2 linked regions of the Prosthecobacter sp. genome follow. The main gene of each other region encodes a partner of the protein of the gene in region 2 in a complex. Links are inferred from orthologs where the notes say so. Each region holds a gene or a part of one and is shown on either strand. Other genes may lie near its edges. The genes, in order: tsaE and tsaD.

Region 1 (3,299 bases), on a different replicon or contig from region 2:
ATCTATTCTCAGGCCTTCGCGGACTATCTGGAGTCGAAGCACAACATTGAGCGTCTTGGTCATCAAGGTGACGTTTTGCACCTCGATTATGTTCGTTGCGGCCAGGGGGATCTCAGCGGCCAGGAGTGGTGGCAGCTCATGTGGATCAGCGGCTGGCAGGCTCCGACCGAACACCGCCATCAAATCGGCGATGTGGAAGTTTACATTCCAAAACAGGCCATGCGTGGTCTGAAGAACCGCATGCTGCACTTCGACGGGCAGAACGTGGTGGTGAAGCGATGAAGGATTCTGGTAAAATAATGACGGGTAGAATGATGATCTGAATCGAAACCCTTCTGACATCATTTTACCCGCCATTATTTTACCAGTTCAGTTCCCACCAATGCCCACTTTAGCCGACATCGGAGAAGACAAACTCATCCGCAAACTCATGCGCGGCGTGAAGCTCGACCGCGATGTCATCGCCGGAGCCGGTGATGATTGCGCCGTCGTCCGCAGTACGAAAAACGAGCACACGCTGCTCAAAACCGACGCGCTTGTGCAGGACGTGCATTTCACGCTCGAAACGCCGCCGAAACTCATCGGGCGCAAAGCCATCGCACGTGTGGTGAGTGATTTCGCGGCCATGGGCGGCACGCCCAGACATGCCATGATCACCTTGGTGGCCCCACCAAGCATGGAGGTGGAGTTCCTCACTGAGATCTATCGTGGCATGCGCGCCATTTCGAAGCAGTACGGCATCAACATCGTCGGCGGCGAGACCTCGCGCGGCCTCGTGCTCATGCTGTCCATTTCCATGAGCGGCACCGTGCCGTCGAAGCGCTGGCTTTCCCGCAGCGAGGGCAAGGCGGGCGATGTCCTGCTCGTCACCGGTCGTCTCGGTGGCTCCATCAAAGGCAAGCACCTCAAATTCGAGCCACGCCTCGAAGCCGGCCGCTGGCTCTCCGAAAACGCGCATCCGCATGCGATGATGGACATCAGCGACGGCCTTGCCAAAGACCTGCCGCGCCTCGCCCTCGCCAGCGGTACTCATTATCAAGTCAACGTCGCATCTCTCCCGTGCAATCCCGGCTGCACTTTCGATCAAGCCTGGGGCGACGGCGAAGACTACGAACTCCTTCTCGCCGTGAATCCCCGCAGCGTGAAATCTCTCCTGCCGAAATGGCGTGAAGCCTTCCCGAAGCTTCCCCTCACCATCATCGGCAAACTCGTCCCTCCCGGCCAAGGCCGCCCGCCGGACTTTGAGAGCACGGGATGGGATCATTTTGCACTCAGTGCTGACGCATGATCACTCTCACGACTGCTGATGACGCCCACGCCTGGGGCATGCAACTCGCGCCGACACTGTCGGCGGGCGATGTCATCGCGCTGTGCGGGAATCTCGGCGCTGGAAAGACGCAGATCACGCGCGGCATTGTCGCTGGCATGGAATCGAAGGCCGCTGTGACCAGCCCCACCTTCACTCTCGTCCACGAATACCTCGACGGCCGCCTGCCGGTCTTCCATTTCGACTTCTACCGCATGGAAAGTGCCGTCGAGGTCATCGGCATCGGCTGGGACGAGTTTTTGACCGAACCCGGCGTCATCATCGTCGAGTGGGCCGACATGTTCCCCGATTTGATGCCGTCCAGCACGCGCTGGTTTCACATCGAATCCTTGCCGGATGGCTCGCGGCATGTCACGGAAGGGCCGCTCGCGAAATGACCCGAACCCTCCTCGCCCTCGACCTTTCCACCGCCCACGGCAGCATCGCCGTCGTGCGGGGCGATGACGTACTGTTTCGTTCCTCGTTCCAATCCGAACGCTCTCACAACGCGCAGGTCTTCGCGCCTCTACGCGACGCCTTGGCCGCAGCAGGTGATGAGCTAACTGGCATCGTCATTGGCAACGGCCCCGGCTCTTACACCGGCGTGCGCATCGCCATTGCCGCCGCGCAAGGCATCGCGTTGTCGCGAAATGTGTGGTGCGTCGGCTGGTCGTCGCTCACGGCACCGGACATTGAGGCCCCAAACAGTTATCCGATCATTGGCGATGCCCGCCGTCAGAGCTTTTACCTCGCACGAGTCGATAATGGCCGGCTGCTGCCCGATCTCGAAACCGTGTCTGCCGAAACTGCCCGCGAGCGGACGGCTGACGGCCAAACGTGGCTCACGTTCGATCCCAAACCGCCCTTGGCATTGACGGATATTCGATCGGCCAAGCCTAGCGCAATTCGTCTGGCTCGAATCATCCAGTCGTTGAGCCAAGCCGAGCTCGACGCGCTCATTCAACAACCTCTGATTCCGCATTACCTCGCCGAGGCCTTCATCACGATGCCGAAGCGTCCCGCTTTAACATCCCAACATCCATCACCATGACTCCCGAACCCATCTCCAACCACGTTTCCGAATGGGGCGAAGGCCCGATCTGGCATCAAGGCCGTCTGCTCTATGTCGATATCGAGACGCACAAGATCATCGCTTTCAAGCCGGACACGGGAGATGAAAAGATCTGGGATGTCGGGCAGCGTGTCGGCACGGTGGTGCCGCGTGCGAAGGGCGGACTCGTTTGGGCAGGGGATGATGGGTTCTTCTTTCTCGATGAAGCCAGCGGTCAAAGCACGCCCATCTCTAACCCGGAGCCGGATCTGCCGGACAACCGCTTCAATGACGGTAAATGCGATCCGGCGGGCCGTCTGTGGGCCGGAACGATCTGCTTGAAGAGGCGTGCCGATGCCGCGCTCTACTGCCTGCACACTGATCTGCGGGTCGAAAAGAAATTTGCCCCGGTGACGAACTCCAACGGCATCATCTGGAGCCGTGATACGCGCACGATGTATTACATCGACACGCCGAGCAGAAAGGTGCGCGCCTTCGACTTCGACAACGCGGCCGGTGTCATCAGCAACGAGCGTGTGGTGTGGGACACCAGCGTCGATGCGTCAGTGCCCGATGGTATGACCATCGACAGCGAGGACCGGCTCTGGATCGCCTTCTGCCACGGCGCGAAGGTGGTCTGTTTCAATCCCGCCTCGCAGAAGGTCGAGATGCAGATCGACTTTCCCTGCGTCGAAACGACCGCCTGCGCCTTCGGTGGCCCCGATTTGCGTGATCTCTACATCACGACGGGCTTGAAGCCCGGCCTTGAAGAACCGCTGGCCGGACGTCTGTTTGTCTGTCGTCCAGGTACTCAAGGTGTTCCCGCATCGGCCTTTGGTGGCTGATCGTTCTCAAAACAGCTCCAACTGCCCGCCGGGATCGAGTGGACGCCGAAAGGCATCCGCATTCACCTGCGGGCGGCGGTGGAGCATGCCAGCGCGC
Region 2 (3,204 bases):
CATCGTGACTGCGGTGGCCGGCGCGAGTGATCTGGCTGCTGCGCAGGAGTTGAAACTTTGCGGGCATGGCCTGGATGATCCACAATTCGCCGGATTCGTTGTGCAGGAGCAGCTTGTCACCGACGACGATCAAGGTGCCGCCCTGAATGCGATCCGGCGCTTCCCACGCGACTTTGCCATCGGCCACGGAGATGCAGCGCAGCGTCATGCCGCTCTCCTGCCTGCCGTGCAGGCCATAGACATACCCATCGTGATAAACCGGCGTGGTGTAATGGCAGTCGAGAGCGTCGGCTTTTTTCCACAGATTGACCAGTTTGCGTTCCGCCTTGTTCCATTGCCACAAGGCGGCTCCGACATCGTAAGCGGCGGAAAAGAGCAGTTTGCCATCGCCACACGGCACGGGAGCGGCGGCGTTGACGGAGGCGTCGATCTCGGCGCGGAAGAACTCATCGGCGAGCACCTTGCCATCGCTGTTCTGCGTCAAAACGATGCCGCTGCGGGTGAAGAACGCGCTCACGCTGGTGTCTTCGGGGATCAAAATCGGCGACGCATAGCCCGCCTCATGATCCGTGGCCTGCCAGACGAGTTTTCCGCTCTGCAAGTCGAGCGCGATGATGCCTGCTCCACCCTTGCCACCAACATTAATGAGCACTTTGCCATCAGTGACGAGCGGCGAACACGCACGTCCAAAATATCCCTGCGGCGATTCGAGTTCCGTGACGGTGTCGTAGCTCCACAGCAGCTTGCCCGATTCGAAATCAAGCGTCTGCACGATGCCCTCCGGCCCATGCGTGATGACCTTGCCATCACTGACGCAGGGCACGGCACGCGGGCCGTTGTCCATGCCGAAGCTGTCGCGGTAACTTGCGGGATACGCCTGCTTCCAGATCGCTTTGCCATCGGTGGCATGGAGCGCCTCGGTGACCATGTCGGCTCCTTGGCGATGAAACACGATCACACGTCCTTTTGAGACCACCGGCCCGGCATGGCCGCTGCCGAGTTTGCGATTCCAGAGAATTTCCGGCTCAGAGCCGCCGGTGATCACGGCTTCATCCTGAGCGGTGGCGTCGCGTTGCGGGCCGAGAAATTGCGGCCAGTCGCCTGCGTGAAGCGAAATGGATGCGCAGAGGAGAAATAGAAGCGGGCGCATGGGGTCTGAAGTGGGATCAACTGACAAGCGAGAGGTTGGGATCGACATCGGCCTCCAACGGCGAGGAATGGCCGGTGTTGAAACGCTGCACGGCGGCAAAGGCAATCATGCCGGCATTGTCGGTGCAAAGATCAGGCCGTGCGAGCAGCAGTTGCAGGCCTTCTTTGGCGCAGCGGGCCGTCAAGGCCGCTCGCAGGCCGCGGTTGCAGCTCACACCGCCGCTGACGGTGACGAGTTTTTCGCCGCAGTGCCGGGCAGCGAGCACGAGCTTTTCAACGAGCACCTCGATGATCGCCGCCTGCACGCTGGCGCTGAGATCGGCGAGCACCTGCTCGTTGTGCAGATCGAGCCTGGGCAGTTCATACAACACGGCCGTTTTCAAGCCGCTGAAGCTGAACTCCAGACTGCGGCCATCGAGAAAGCTGCGCGGAAACGCGAAGGCAGCCGGATCACCACGCTGGGCGAGTTTGTCGATCTCCGGCCCGCCAGGGTAGGGGAGACCGATCATTTTGGCGACCTTGTCAAAGGCTTCGCCCGCCGCGTCGTCACGGGTGCGTCCTAGCAGTTCGTAGCGCGCAACGTCATGCACGCGCACCAGCATGGTGTGACCGCCGCTGACGATGAGCGCCACACACGAACGAACAGGGCCGTTGTCATTCATAAACGGGGACAACAAATGCCCCTCCATGTGGTTCACGGCGATGAATGGCTTGTGTTCCGCGATGGCGAGCGCCTTGGCCATTGAGGTGCCGATGAGCAGTGAACTGACCAGGCCAGGACCGTTGGTGGCGGCGAAAGCCGCTATGTCGCCGAGCTTTTTCCCTGCATCCGTCAAAACTTGCTCCACCAGCGGGCACACATGCAGGATGTGGTTTCTCGAAGCCACCTCCGGCACCACGCCACCATACTGGCGATGGATCTCGATCTGCGAGGCGATGCGGCTCGCGATCAGCCCGCCATCCAGCGTGCAGATCGCGGCGGCGGTCTCATCGCAGGAAGATTCGAGGGCGAGCAGGCAGGAGGGCATCGTGAAATGAGGAATGACGAAGGGGAGGCATCAAGCAACGAGCATCTGCCATCCAGTGGCCCAAAAAAGAAGCCGCCGTCCCCCGGTTGGGTGGGGAACGGCGGCGTGGATTCAGTTTCCTGTCAGACTAGTGCTTGTGGCCTTCCTTGCAGCACGAGGCCGCTTTGGAGTCGCACGTCGCACAATCCTTCTTCGTGGCGCAGGATGCGAGAAGCATCGAGGACGCAGCGATCAGAACAGTGGCAAAACGGATCATTTGATCTGGTGTAAGATGGTAGATCAGCCGCTTTTGGCGGCCGATGACTTACTTGCCGGAGTACACCGGTGGTGGTGGCGGCGGCGGAGGGGTCTGCTGGCAGGAGCTAAGCACGGCGGAAGCCGCGATAAGGGTGAGGATAGCGATTTTCATGTGTGTGTGGGTGTTAACCTGTTTGTTAAGCTTCCCATCCACCAGACTCCTGGCAGCGGGATTTTCCGAGATTAACGACAACTTCTGTTTTTGCAAACAGCCAAATGCACTCTCTGCGAAAACGCGCAAGGAAGGCGCAGCGGGTGAAAAACTTGAGGTTGCCAGAATGTCAGGTGAACCAATTCGAGTAAAAGTCAGCCGAACGGCCCGCTCGCACCCAGCCCGTAGGCGGTTCCGACCACTTTTCCATCTGACTCCTCGAAGAAGATGCGCAGCGGTCGGCAGCACACCTCGCAGTCGTAGTCCACATCACACGGAATCTCGCCAAACGCGGGAGCGGGAACCTCAAATTCCTGAAAACAGCTCGGACAGGTCACAGGGGTGGTGTGCATCACTGGTTTGAAACGCGCACGGATGTCACGCACACGCATTTTTCTCATGGATGTAACGGATTACTTCAATCCCGCTAGAAACGCGATCACGTCCGCCGCCTCCTGTTCGGTCATGCTTTGGAGCAGCCCCTCCGGCATCAGGGACATCGGTTCGACTTTCTGGCTGCGGATTTGGGCACGCTCGAAGGTCTGCGGCTGGCCGGTGGGGAGTTTCAGCGTCACGGCG

What was found.
Region 1: the proteins of tsaD (region 2) and tsaE are in contact, whole or in part, in a crystal structure (PDB 6N9A), measured with the Thermotoga maritima proteins. The link is inferred for Prosthecobacter sp. from one-to-one orthologs. Residues at the interface, in WP_004082750.1 of Thermotoga maritima: Cys10, Asp11, Arg49, His50, Leu82, Gly84, Gly135, Gly136, Glu154, Thr155, Leu156, Asp157, Asp158, Ser159, Glu162, Asp165, Lys166, Arg169, Leu170, Tyr175, Lys213, Thr214, Leu217, Tyr218, Gln221, Arg222, Asn324; in WP_004082108.1 of Thermotoga maritima: Leu37, Gly38, Lys46, Lys57, Val59, Lys60, Ser61, Thr63, Phe64, Thr65, Leu66, Met67, Val69, Pro71, Tyr82, Arg83, Leu84, Asp86, Asp88, Phe89, Asp93, Ile128, Asp130, Glu131, Arg134.

Annotation. Positions count from the first base shown.
Region 1 is NZ_JAXMIH010000010.1:209,158-212,456, reverse strand. The notes cover bases 15-2,994. They hold tsaE (tRNA (adenosine(37)-N6)-threonylcarbamoyltransferase complex ATPase subunit type 1 TsaE), read left to right. Parts: upstream 15-1,284; coding sequence 1,285-1,704; downstream 1,705-2,994. Other genes in these bases: U1A53_RS13420 (SMP-30/gluconolactonase/LRE family protein), read left to right, coding at 2,354-2,994; tsaB (tRNA (adenosine(37)-N6)-threonylcarbamoyltransferase complex dimerization subunit type 1 TsaB), read left to right, coding at 1,701-2,357; U1A53_RS13435 (thiamine-phosphate kinase), read left to right, coding at 383-1,288; U1A53_RS13440 (hypothetical protein), read left to right, coding at 15-282. In the rest of the region: more of U1A53_RS13440, read left to right, coding at 1-14; more of U1A53_RS13420, read left to right, coding at 2,995-3,202; U1A53_RS13415 (PA0069 family radical SAM protein), read right to left, coding at 3,209-3,299. UniProt on the Escherichia coli protein: Required for the formation of a threonylcarbamoyl group on adenosine at position 37 (t(6)A37) in tRNAs that read codons beginning with adenine.
Region 2 is NZ_JAXMIH010000023.1:146,456-149,659, forward strand. The notes cover bases 173-3,057. They hold tsaD (tRNA (adenosine(37)-N6)-threonylcarbamoyltransferase complex transferase subunit TsaD), read right to left. Parts: upstream 2,178-3,057; coding sequence 1,167-2,177; downstream 173-1,166. Other genes in these bases: U1A53_RS21275 (PQQ-binding-like beta-propeller repeat protein), read right to left, coding at 173-1,150; U1A53_RS21285 (hypothetical protein), read right to left, coding at 2,781-3,026; U1A53_RS21290 (PQQ-dependent sugar dehydrogenase), read right to left, coding at 3,039-3,057. Also shown: more of U1A53_RS21275, read right to left, coding at 1-172; more of U1A53_RS21290, read right to left, coding at 3,058-3,204.